Regions from separate parts of the Chryseobacterium sp. 22532 genome, predicted to be linked through region 4. Evidence: riboswitches for the same ligand, from Rfam matches in the RefSeq annotation. Region 4 holds a riboswitch; each other region holds the start of a gene.
The links. Region 4 has a riboswitch for cobalamin ahead of ACTJIV_RS17460 (TonB-dependent receptor plug domain-containing protein). Riboswitches for the same ligand answer to the same signal wherever they lie in the genome.
Positions count from the first base shown of each region.

Region 1 (3,145 bases), 100 kb from region 4:
AAGGTTAACGGAAAGGATATATCTCCGGACGCATTATCAATCACCTGAACCATATGTCCCAGACAGGGTGTGAGATTATCCAGATCAGCAGAAGTGGCCCCGGCAGGAATATTCATCGAGAGCCATACCGCAGATGTTGAGGCCCTCCATTTCACGGTATAGCCTGTAGCTCCGGGTATAGGATCCCAGGTGATATGTGCAGAAGTAAAACTAATATTGGAAGCTGCTAAATTCATCGGAACAGTAAAGGCAGATTCTGCGCACATATTGTCTATTCTACTGGCTGCCTGAAATTGTACTGCACCTGAAAAAAGCAGAAGCATAAAAAGTAGCTTTTTGATCATATTTATTTGTTTATGGATTTTCGTTTGAAAAATAGTTTAAATTATTTACATATTATTAAATTTTAATTAATAAATACTCCATCTGAAACGTTTTACACAAAAAAAATATTATTTTCTGATCAGATAATAACTTTTTTAGAACATATTGATCATTTTAATCAAATACTGTTATATTTTACTGATCAAAAAAACATTTAATTTATATATTTGAGGGATCAAAAATTTTCATCAAATGATTTCCATAAACAAAGCATTGTACCTCTCCGCTTTCAGCCTTTTTTCTTTGGCATTTGTCAAGGGACAGAATAAGGTTCCTTTTGGTGTTGTAAAAGCTGAAGAAGGCTACGCCAACGTGCGCGTCCATAAGGATGACTACAGAAAAATCGTAGACAAGATCCGGATGCGTAAAGGGGATGTATTTGTTTATGTAAAACCTGCACCCGGAGAAACGGAATGGGTATGGATTAAATATCCTGAAAAGCAGGATGAGGAAAAACCTTTTGTAAGATATGAGAATCTTGAGAAGGAAGGGATGGTAAATAAAGGGCGTATTGCCTTTATCGACCAGCTTCCTCAGTTTACACCTTCTAAATCCAAGAACGGGAAATCACTAATCTTCACAGACAACAGCAATCCAAAAATACCGACTTCACAAAGAACCAAGGTGGTTATTGACGTTTATCCGTCCAATGCCGGTTACAGAAAGCAGGAAAAAGATACGGATGGAAAGATCCTTACTATAGATAAAGTAAAGCCATGGGGAATTAAAGACGGGCTTCCGGAAGGGATGACAGAGATTAAGTCCATCAGAGTACAACAGCCGGGAAGAGGTTCTGTTTTTGTAAGGGAAGCTATTAAAAATATGTTCCAGCCTACCATGGATTTCAATAATGTCGGAGTAACGGCTCTTGACAATGATCACATTTATCTTTATATGATCAATGGCTCGGGTGAAAACAGATATGTCACACTTTGGACCATCAAGGAAGGAAAGGTAATGAGCCAGATTATTTACAATAGTCCGGAATAATTGTCGTTTTTCGCAGTAATATTCTTATTTTTGCCCTGAAAAAGTTTAACGCTAATTCATCACAGAAATTGGTTCTGCTTAACGCAGATTAAAAGGGAACCGTGTGAAAATCACGGACTGTCGCGCAACTGTAAGTAACTGAAGTCTTTATCAAGGATCCACTGTGCAGGGCACGGGAAGGAGATAAAAGATGTTACAAGTCAGGAGACCTGCCTATTTCTTTAAACAAGAAACTTTCGCGATTTGAAGTTTATTGATCTGATGGACTGCTTCAGGGATTCTCCATGATTCCTGTCACTGTTCTGTTATTTTGATATTATTTCATTTCGCATTAATTAATAATGAAATATGACTACAGAAGAAAGAATTGCAGCATCCGAGACCAGAATTTTTAAAGCGGTTTTTCCCAACACTACCAATCACTATGACACTCTTTTCGGAGGTACTGCCATGCAGCTGATGGATGAAGTAGCTTTTATCACTGCAACGCGTTTTGCAAGAAAAAGAGTGGTAACTGTAAGCAGCGATAAGATCGATTTTAAAAAGCCTATCCCTGCAGGAACCATTGTAGAGCTGATCGGAAAAGTTGACTATGTCGGAAAAACCAGCATGAAAGTGAATGTAGAAATCTATACGGAGCAAATGTACTCGTATGAAAGAGAAAGAGCCATCGTGGGTGATTTCACTTTTGTAGCGATTGATGAGTTTAAAAAACCGATAAGAATAATGTAAAGAATAAGTTTCGGGCGGCCTTTGGCCGCCCGAAACCCTTTATAAGGTACAAAAAAATTGTATTTGTAAAATTGTATTATTCTGATAAGTGAAACGCTCTTGTTTATCTTAAAAAACAGCAGTTTTAATTTTAATTTTTTTTTGCGATAAATCTACCGAACAACCTTGTCAGTATCCAAGCTTCTGATCAGTAATGTCTCAAAGGCCTCTCCCATCTCATCCGATGCCCTCCTAATAGCATTTTCCAGCATATTTCTGATCTGCTTTTCAGTCACACCGGCTTCCGTCCAGCTTCTTCCTGAAGTGTGTGAATTTAAGATAAACGGCATAATACGGTCAATGGCGCAGGCAAAAATAGCGTCCGGTGTTTTTTCTTCCTCAAATTCAAGCCATAATTCAAAGAACTCGGTACGCAAAGGTTCATCAAGGATTCCAAAGATTTTCTGCGCTGAAACCTTTTCCCTTTCGAATTTTCCTACCATCGCCTGTTCATCAAAAAGGAAAGTATCTCCTGCTTCTATTTCCACTAAATCATGAATGGAAAGCATTCTTATGACCCTTAAAAGATCAATATCTGCACGGTTTTTAGCATACGGATAAAGGATCTGCGCCAAAATAATGATCTGCCATGAGTGTTCGGCCGTATTTTCCCTTCTGGAATCATCGGCATTGTAATTTCTTCTCTGTACGTTTTTCAGGGCATCCACTGCCAGGATAAAATCGATCTCCTTTTGTATTTTCATTTCTTTTTTATTATTTGGATGATTTTCTAACGATCCATTTATTATTAATCTTTTCCCTAACAGTCACTTTCGTTTTTTCATCACTGAAATCACTGATTTTTTCGTAAACCAGATCCAATCCTTTGTTGGGAATCACCTGATATTCGTAGGTGTAATGTAGAGATGCGCCGGATCTGGCATAAGTGGTCAATCGTTTCCGTTTGGAATCTACATCAAACATTCCCTGATAGGAGCTGGCAATTTCAGTAAGTTCTTTACTCAGAACAAATTGTTTCTTTGTGGAATTAAATACATAC
Region 1 covers NZ_JBQENJ010000006.1:363,920-367,064, reverse strand. Annotated here, with positions in the region: gene ACTJIV_RS17950 (GEVED domain-containing protein) at 1-344, opposite strand, end outside; gene ACTJIV_RS17945 (hypothetical protein) at 577-1,374, shown strand; cobalamin riboswitch at 1,427-1,605, shown strand; gene ACTJIV_RS17940 (acyl-CoA thioesterase) at 1,723-2,106, shown strand; gene ACTJIV_RS17935 (HD domain-containing protein) at 2,259-2,849, opposite strand; gene ACTJIV_RS17930 (XAC2610-related protein) at 2,860-3,145, opposite strand, start outside.
Region 1: another riboswitch for cobalamin. It lies ahead of ACTJIV_RS17940 (acyl-CoA thioesterase); the one in region 4 lies ahead of ACTJIV_RS17460 (TonB-dependent receptor plug domain-containing protein).

Region 2 (3,145 bases), on a different contig from region 4:
TATTGGCCATAACCCTGAAATACTATACCACTGGAACAGACTTGAAGAGACTTTCTTTAAAAATATAAGTTTAGACTCTGATTTACTGGAACAGATCCGAAGAACACTTGCATTTGGCAATGGCTGTGAATACTGCATGGTAAAAGGCGGAAGACCCGATTTCAGCAAGTCAGATCTTAAAATTTCCGTAGCTGTAAGCTTCGCAGAGCTATTCTCTAAAAATCACCGTTCCATACTCAAGAGCCATTTCAGCATGTTGAGAGAATTCTTTTCCGAAAAAGAAATTTCGGAGCTCTGCACCTTTATCAGTTTCATCAGTGCTTCCCAAAAACTGGGGAAAATATTTAATCTGACTGAAGAATATCAACAAAATGCAGTAGTGAGAATGGAGCAGTTAATTTTATTTAAAGATTGAAAAAATTAATGATTTAAAAAATTATAATGGCAGTATCCTATGGGTGCTGCTTTTATTTTTAAATACTTACTCCGTGAATATTTTTAACCTCGGCCATCACAAAAGTGCTGTGTGCACTTCCTATAGAATCTAATGAACCCAGCGTATTGAACACAAAGTCCTGGTAATGTTTCATATCTCTTACCTGAACTTTCAGGAGAAAATCGAAATCTCCTGAAATATTATAGCATTCAGCAATTTCATCAATCTGTAAGATATCTTCAACAAACTGATTTCCTACAGAACGGTCATGGATTTTAAGTTTAATCTGGCAAAAAACAGTAAACCCACGGTTCAGCTTCTCTGCTTCCAGTACAGCTGCATAATGCTTGATATATCCTTCCTGCTCAAGTCTTTTCATCCGTTCGAAAACAGGTGAAGGTGAAAGATTGACTTCTTTTGCAATCTCTTTTACAGTCAATTTAGCATTCTTTTGCAGGATTCTGAGCAATTGAAGATCCCTTTCGTCAAGTCTTTCCACAGAATAATATTCTTTTTGAGGTTATGTTTTTCAAATTTACAGAATTTTTAACTTTAAAATAAGACCAAAACAAAATAATATTCCTAATTTTTACAAATTAACCAATCAATTCACTTTAATCAATACCTTTGACATAGATTTTGTTCTTTAACATACTTCATCAAACAGAAGAGGTTTTACATAACGTAGATTAATAGGGAATCGTGTGAGAATCATGAGCTGTCGCGCAACTGTAAGTAACACAACAATGGTTTTTATCCAAGTATATCCACTGCCAGAAGCGGGAAGGATGATAAAAACTGTTACAAGTCAGGAGACCTGCCTATTCTGAATTGACAATGCTTTCGCGGTCTGAAGCTTCAGCTCATATAGATGATACTTTGAACGTCCCTGCATTACCGGGAAATTACGTCCTCACTGTATCCATTTATATCCTAAAATTCTTTCCAAACAGCATTGCGGAGCATCTAAAAGAGCCTTTAAAATCCTAATTGTCTAATTTAAAGTTTAAAAACATGCAAACGCACATTCTTGGCAGCCCGCGTATTGGCCGCCACAGAGAACTCAAAAAAGCCTGCGAACAGTATTGGTCAGGCAAAACATCATTAAACGAATTACTGGAAACCGGGAAAACCATTAGCCGGCAGAACTGGAAAATGCAGCAGGAAGCAGGAATTGACCTTATTCCCTGCAATGACTTTTCTTATTATGATCAGGTTTTGGACATGACTCTAGTTGTGGGAGCAATTCCCGAACGCTATAAAGAAATTGCCTCAAGAGCATCCAATTCTGAGCTTGATCTATATTTTGGCATGGCAAGAGGCTACCAGAAAGACGGCCTTGACATTACCGCCATGGAAATGACAAAATGGTTTGATACCAATTACCATTACATCGTTCCTGAATTTCAGAAGAACCAGCAGTTCGGATTATTTTCCAAAAAGATCATCAGTGAATTCATCAGCGCAAAAGAAGCCGGAATAAATGCCAAGCCCGTGATATTAGGTCCTCTTACCTATCTTCTTCTGGGAAAAGAGAAAGAAGACGGGTTTGATAAACTGGACCTCATAGAAAATCTGCTTCCGGTATATATCGAAATTTTAAAAGAACTGGAAAACCATGGTGCCACATGGATTCAGCTTGATGAACCTTTTTTAGGTCTGGATCTTACTGAAAAAGCAAGAGAAATCTACCCATCTGTTTATGCTGAAATCAGAAAACAGTTCCCGAATCTTACATTTATTCTTGCTACTTATTTTGAAGGTTTAAAAGACAACCTTTCATTAGCAGCTTCACTTCCTGTAGATGTCCTGCATATCGATCTGGTACGATGTCCTGAACAGCTGGATGAAGTTTTACGTACCATTCCTCAAACATTGAGTCTATCCTTAGGTATTGTAGATGGGCGGAACATCTGGAAAAATAATTTTGAAAGATCTTTAGGCTTTATAGAAAAAGCGGTCAGCACCATTGGTTCAGACAGGGTTTTCATTGCCCCTTCATGTTCTCTGCTTCACTCTCCTTTTGATCTTGAACTGGAGACGAATGAAGAAACATTATCTCCTGAAATTAAGCAATGGATGGCTTTTGCCAAACAAAAAGTTGATGAAATTGTTACCTTGAAAAAGCTTGCTTCCGGAAATGCAGATTACCTGGCTCTGCAACAGTATGCCGAAAATAAAAAAGCAATTGACACCCGTAAAATCTCAGCTTTGATCCACAATCAGGAAGTAAAAGACCGTACGGATGTAACAACTGAAGATGATGCAAAGAGAAACAGTCCGTTCAGCATAAGGAAAGAAGAGCAGCAAAAAGTTTTACAGCTTCCCTTATTTCCTACGACAACGATTGGCTCTTTTCCTCAAACTAAGGAAGTAAGGACATGGAGATCAAAATTTAAAAAAGGGGAACTGACCGCTGAACAATATGATGATCTTCTTAAAAAAGAGACAGAAAGAACCATCCGCTGGCAGGAAGAGATAGGTATTGATGTGCTGGTTCACGGGGAATTTGAACGTAATGATATGGTAGAATATTTCGGGGAACAGCTTTCCGGATTTGCTTTTACTCAAAACGGATGGGTTCAGAGCTACGGCAGCCGATGCGTAAAACCTCCGGTGATTTATGGTGACGTTCACCGTCCGCATCCAATGACGGTTTACTGGTCCCAATATGCCCAATCTTTAACTCAAAAATGGGTAAAAGGAATG
Region 2 covers NZ_JBQENJ010000002.1:663,654-666,798, reverse strand. Annotated here, with positions in the region: gene ACTJIV_RS07215 (carboxymuconolactone decarboxylase family protein) at 1-415, shown strand, start outside; gene ACTJIV_RS07210 (Lrp/AsnC family transcriptional regulator) at 474-935, opposite strand; cobalamin riboswitch at 1,090-1,275, shown strand; gene metE (5-methyltetrahydropteroyltriglutamate--homocysteine S-methyltransferase) at 1,451-3,145, shown strand, end outside.
Region 2: another riboswitch for cobalamin. It lies ahead of metE (5-methyltetrahydropteroyltriglutamate--homocysteine S-methyltransferase); the one in region 4 lies ahead of ACTJIV_RS17460 (TonB-dependent receptor plug domain-containing protein).

Region 3 (3,145 bases), on a different contig from region 4:
TCGGGATCAAATATTTTGCCCAGCATTATAAAGCCAAAGAAAACCTTTTTGTAAAAGATCTTACACAGGATCAGTATTTCAATACCCTGCAGGTTTGGGGAAAAATTCCATTGACAGAAAAGCTGAGTGTATACGCTAGCCTGCCATTTCATTTTCATGAGAAGAGAACAATTCAGGGCGATATCAACATTAATGGAATCGGAGATCTGAACCTGATGGGAATTTACCGGATCCTCAGTTCCAAAGATCATTTCCATCAGCTCAACGGTGGTTTGGGGGTGAAAATTCCTTTGGGAAAATTTGATGAAAAAGGAGCTTCAGGAGTCAATCCAAGTTTTCAACTGGGAACGGGAAGCTGGGACTACCAGGCTGCTTTGAACTATAAGTTTCAAAAGAATAAGCTGGCTGTGCTGATCAACACAGATTACACCGTAAAAACAGAAAACAAAAAGAATTACCGTTTCGGAAACCAGTGGAATTATGCCGCAACAGCTTTTTATCAGCTTGCAGGAAATGAAAAAGCTATTTTCTCTGCCAAAGCCGGACTTCAGGGCGAAGTCTATGATAAAAACAAACAGTTTGATGAGGTATTGCCTAATACAGCAGGAAGCGCTTTATATGGAAAGCTTGGTTTTGAGGCTTCGTATAAAAAGTTCAGCCTGGGTGGAGAAGTCATGCTGCCTGCTTATTCCAATCTGGCAAGCGGGGACATTGAAGCAAAATCCAGGTTCAGTGTTTTTATCAATTTTGGAATTTAATATAATGGCCAAAGCCACCAGGTACAGATTGTTCAATCTTTAGTCTCGTAAAAATTTCAAACTTTAATCTAAAAAACAGGTGGCTGAGATTCCCGAGCCACCTGTTTTTAATACATCTTCTTAATATTTTCTGTTTTTCATAGTGTTGAGAATTAATTTATTATGCCGTTATTGCATATATTAAGTTATTTTCTATCTTTGCCGCAATCTGGTGCGCTGTAAAAAGCACTTAAAAGGGAACCTGGTGAAAATCCGGGACAGACCCGCTGCTGTAAGCTCCACATCAAAGTTTTTGAAGAGTATATCCACTGTTTTTTTTATGGGAAGGATTTCAAAAACGGAGTAAGTCAGAAGACCTGCCAGAAGATAAACGTTTGATGCTTTCGTGGAATAAAGCTTAGGACAACAATGATTCTGTGCAGTAACAGCTGCGCTTTATCTTTGCTATCTTATATCCATTAGCGTCAGCATTATTCTCAATGAGCTAATGGTCAGAAAATGTACTGCTTCACAGTTTAAAAAAGGAGTTATCACATTATTTGTGATGGCATCTCAACTTATATTCTCTCAATCCGGAGACACCATCCGGGAAAAAACCATCCTCCCGATTCAGCTTTACAAAAAAGATTTTAAAGAAATCCTTCCTGCCCAGATCCTGTCCGGCGAACAGCTGGAAAGACTGAACAGTCAGTCGGTGGCCGATGCCTTACGGTATTTTTCGGGAGTTCAGATCAAAGACTATGGCGGAATGGGCGGCCTGAAAACTGTCAATATCCGTAGTATGGGAAGCCAGCATGTGGGTGTTTTCTATGACGGTATCCAGCTGGGAAATGTTCAGAACGGAATCGTGGATCTTGGAAAGTTTTCACTGGATGATCTTGAAGCCATTTCTTTATACAACGGCCAAAAAAGTGAAATTTTTCAGCCGGCAAAGGATTTCGGATCTTCCGGATCGATTTATCTTCAGCCTAAAATACCAGTTTTTAAAGGGAATCAGAAGACCAACTTAACGGTGAAGCTGAAATTAGGCTCCATCAGTTTATTTAATCCTTCCTTCCGTGTGGAACAGAAGCTTTCAGAGAGAATTTCGGCAAGTTTCAGCTCGGAATTTGTACAAAGCGATGGATTGTATAAGTATAAATACGAAAAGAAAAATTCTGACGGATCTGTTGCCAATGATACCATTGCAAGAAGATATGATTCCTACATCCGGGCGAAACGTTTTGAAGGTGCCTTAAACGGGACCATTAATGATGGAAGTTGGAGCGTACGCGGCTACGGCTATATTTCCGATCGTGGAGTTCCCACAGCCATTGTTAATAATAATTTCACACCTAAAGGTCAGCAAATGCTGGATGAGAGCTATTTTGTCCAGGCCAGTTTCCGTAAAAAGCTGTTCCCAAAATTTGAAACTCAGTTCAAAGCAAAATTTGCGTATGATTACACCCGGTTTTTAGATACGGTGAATGTAGCAACAACGGTTCTTCCGATAGATAATTCGTATGTTCAGAGAGAGCTTTATTTTTCCAATTCCAATCTCTATTCTATTAATCAAAACTGGGATGTAAGTGCGAGTTTTGACTTTCAGTATAATAATCTGAATGCCAGTCTGAGAGATTTTTCATATCCTACACGATATACTTCGCTCGTTTCTTTTGCCACGACCTATCAATGGAACCGTTTTAAGTTTTTGGGAAGTATTCTTGGAACTTTTGTTCATGAAAACGTAAAAATGAATGCGAAGTCTCCTGATAAAACCGAATGGACCCCTTCCGCTTTCCTGAGCTATCAGCCTTTTGAATCCAAAGATCTTACCGTAAGGGCTTTCTACAAAAGAGTATTCAGAATGCCTACTTTCAATGATCTGTATTACACCATGATCGGGAATGTCATGCTGAAACCTGAATACACGAATCAGTACGATGCAGGTTTTACCTACGAGAAGCTCTTTGACCATCAATTTTTTAAAGGAATCTATGTGAAAGTGGATGGCTATTATAATGAAGTTGAGAACAAGATTATCGCTGTTCCTACCACCAATCTTTTCAGATGGATGATGGTGAATTTAGGTGAAGTGAAAATCATCGGGGCAGACGTGAATGTGCAGGCTGAATTTGACATTAATAAATTGAAACTGAAACCTTTGGTAAGCTATACCTATCAGCGTGCCGGGGACTATACTGATAAAAGTGACGATTATTACGGTGACCAGATCTCCTATGTGCCGTGGCATGCATTGACCTTTACCCTAATGGCAGACTATAAAGACTGGAGTTTCAATTACAGTTTTATGTACACCGGAGAACGCTATGATGCCCAGCTGAATAATATCAAAGCCAATTATCTCCAGCCATGGTACACGCATGATTTATCCGTTCAGAAAAAAT
Region 3 covers NZ_JBQENJ010000001.1:644,440-647,584, forward strand. Annotated here, with positions in the region: gene ACTJIV_RS03020 (transporter) at 1-758, shown strand, start outside; cobalamin riboswitch at 951-1,136, shown strand; gene ACTJIV_RS03025 (TonB-dependent receptor plug domain-containing protein) at 1,303-3,145, shown strand, end outside.
Region 3: another riboswitch for cobalamin. It lies ahead of ACTJIV_RS03025 (TonB-dependent receptor plug domain-containing protein); the one in region 4 lies ahead of ACTJIV_RS17460 (TonB-dependent receptor plug domain-containing protein).

Region 4 (3,145 bases):
GCATGTTTCCCGAATTTTTTGTTCCACTTAACCTGTGATTCCAATCCGTAAGATTCAACTTTATACGTATTCACAGGTGCCCAGTATCCATAGGGAGTAGGTAACCAGTTGATGAGATTTTTGATGTCCATATAATAAGGACTCAATGTAATTTTAAAATCTCCTAAGCTGAACTCATGGCTCATGTCAATATTCGTGGATGTTTCAGGAAGCAAATCCAGATTTCCTCCTGGCTGCCAGTAAAGATCATTAAAAGAAGGATATCTGAAGTTTCTTGAAAAACTGGCTCCCATACGATACCATTGTAAAGCATCCCATTTTCCCGAAAAAGAATACAGAAGCGGAGAAGAGATATCCTCCACAAAATCCTTCTTGATCCCGGCTTCAAAACGAAGCTCCTTCGTGGCAAAATACCTGATTAAGCCGGATAGGGAACCTACATTTCTGCTGATGACCCCAATTCCGGATTGATAACCTTCCCCTTTATTCACCTGAAATTCCCCGATAGCATTGATGTTGATCTTTGGAGTGATGAAATAGTTGAAATCATTTTTGAAAATATAATTTTTTCCCTCTGCACCGCTTGCTTTAGGCTGGTTAAGATCCGAAAAATACTGAAAATTATCTTCCGTATAAGCTGCTTTTAAGCTGTTTGAAAGATTACTTTTATTGATATCCCATGCGATCAGGCTTCTTAAAGTCTGCGCGTTATATTTTGTTCTGTTTCCGATTTGTTCAAAAACAGGATAATGCTGTGATGCATCGAACATCTGGTTCTGCCATGAAATAGTCTGGTGATCAGCAATTTTATAAGAAGCTCCGATGTTAACTGAAGTATTGTAATATCTGCCGTTAACATTATAAAATCCCGTACTTCCTACAACAAATTCAGGAACTTTATAATCATTCTGACTCGTTAAATAGCTCCCGGAAACTTTAACGCTTAATTTATCATTGCTGAATGAAGCTTGCAGAAAATTATTATAAGTATCAAAAGAGCCCGCCTCCGAATAAACAGAACCTTTGAAGCCCCTGTTGAAATCCAAAATATTATTTAAATGAATACTTCCTCCAATAGCTCCGCTGCCATAAACAACACTTCCGCCACCCGCTTTTATATCAATCTGATCATATCCGAAAAGTGGAATATTATTCACATCTCCCTGCCCCAAAAAGCTGGAATTTATGTTGATTCCGTTCCACACAAAAGCGGTCTGCTGAGCTGTTGTTCCCCTGAATGAAGGAGAAGAAACCGCCCCACGGCCATTTTCTTTCACATAAATAGAAGACTGAAAGCGTAAAAGTTCAGAAAGATTGGCTGAGTTTTTTTCGAGATCTTTTGGAGTGATCGTACGTACCGGATGGAAAAGCTTTACCTTGCTCATCTGGCTGTCGAAAATATAAATGGTGTCAACCGCCTTCTCCTGTCCGAAGAGAAAGCTGCCGTAAGACGAACAAAGTAGTAATAAAGACCTTTTTATATCCATACTATTTTACTTTTCCTCCGAAAGTAATACGTTTTTAGTTATAATTTTGGCAGGTCTCCTGACTTTCGCTTTCTGCACCTTCCCGTTTGAACAGTGGTTTTTTACAGAAATCTTATTGCGATTTACAGTTGCGGGGACAGTCTGGGAGTTACACCCAATTCCCTATTATTTCCAAAATGCTGGAAACCAAAATTTTTGCAAAGATAACTTTTTAAAATTATTGCGCAAAAAAGACAAAAAGTCAATTGTGAGTGGTTATTTGTGAATAGTGAATAGTGAATAGTGAATAGTGAATAGTGAATTTTGCTTCGCAGGGAAATTTTTAAAAAGTATAAATGATCATTAATGAACATGACAGTACAAAATTGAAAATAATTCTTAAATTAACAATTCATTTGTAAAATAAAATTGACCATTGACAAAAGTATGGTATTTGAAATCTTGATTCTTGGTTCTTGGTTTTTGATTCTTAAAACTTTAATTCACCATTCACTTGCGAAGCAAAATTCACTATTCACATCAACCAAAATTTCCTGTTCACAAAATTTCACCTTTACAAAAACGATGAATCAAAATAGAAAGGCAGCAAATCCTTAATAGAATGAACCTTTACCACTTCATCATTCATGCTTGAAAAATAAAGGATGATGTTTTCGTTCTGTTTCGTTTCATATTCTATCAGGCTTTGCCTGCAGGCTCCACAAGGTGGAATCGGAGGATTTTTCTCATGAAATTCCTTAGGCCCCCCAACGACAAAGATCTTTTTCACCTTGACATCCGGAAAATTGGCTGCCACCCAGAAAAGAGTCGTTCTTTCTGCACATAACCCCGATGGATAGGCTGCATTCTCCTGATTGTTGCCGGAATAAATTTCACCGTTTTCCAGTAAGACGGCACATCCTACAAGGAAATTCGAATAGGGCGCATAAGCATTTTCACGGGCTTGTATTGCTCTTTCAAATAAAGTTTTTTCTATATCGTTCAGCTCACTGCTGTTTTTAAAATGCTCGTAACTGATCTGTATGTCTTTTTTCATATATTAGTAAGACTAAAAAGGGGGCCAAATTTACTTCTTTTTCATCACTTCGACAATGTTTTTTTTATTCATCATTAAATTGAAAATCAAAAAGTAAAATGTTATACACACCAGTAAAATTTAGAAATATAGAATTGAAAAATAGATGGGTAATGTCTCCCATGTGTATGTATTCATGCGAAAATGGATTGGCTAATGATTTCCATTTTGTACACTACGGAAGCAGATCTCAGGGCGGGACCGGACTTATCATGGTTGAAGCCACCGGAGTAGAGCCTCGTGGAAGAATTACCAACCACTGTATGGGTATCTGGAATGATGAGCAGGCAGAAGAACTTAAGAAAATTGTTGATTTTGTCCATTCCCGTTCAGAAAGTAAAATAGGGATTCAGCTTGCCCACGCCGGAAGAAAAGGTTCCACATGGAATAACCTGCAGATTCCTGTTGAAGAAGGTTGGGAAACCGTTGCACCTAGTCCTATTCCTTATCATCCTACTGAAAGGATTCCGCATGTTCTGACTGCTGACGAGATTAAGGAACAGGTACAGAATTTTAAAGAAGCAGCAAAAAGAGCTGTAAAAGCCGGTTTTGATATGATAGAAATTCACAGTGCACACGGATA
Region 4 covers NZ_JBQENJ010000006.1:262,131-265,275, forward strand. Annotated here, with positions in the region: gene ACTJIV_RS17460 (TonB-dependent receptor plug domain-containing protein) at 1-1,487, opposite strand, end outside; cobalamin riboswitch at 1,519-1,693, opposite strand; gene ACTJIV_RS17465 (cytidine deaminase) at 2,041-2,523, opposite strand; gene namA (NADPH dehydrogenase NamA) at 2,622-3,145, shown strand, end outside.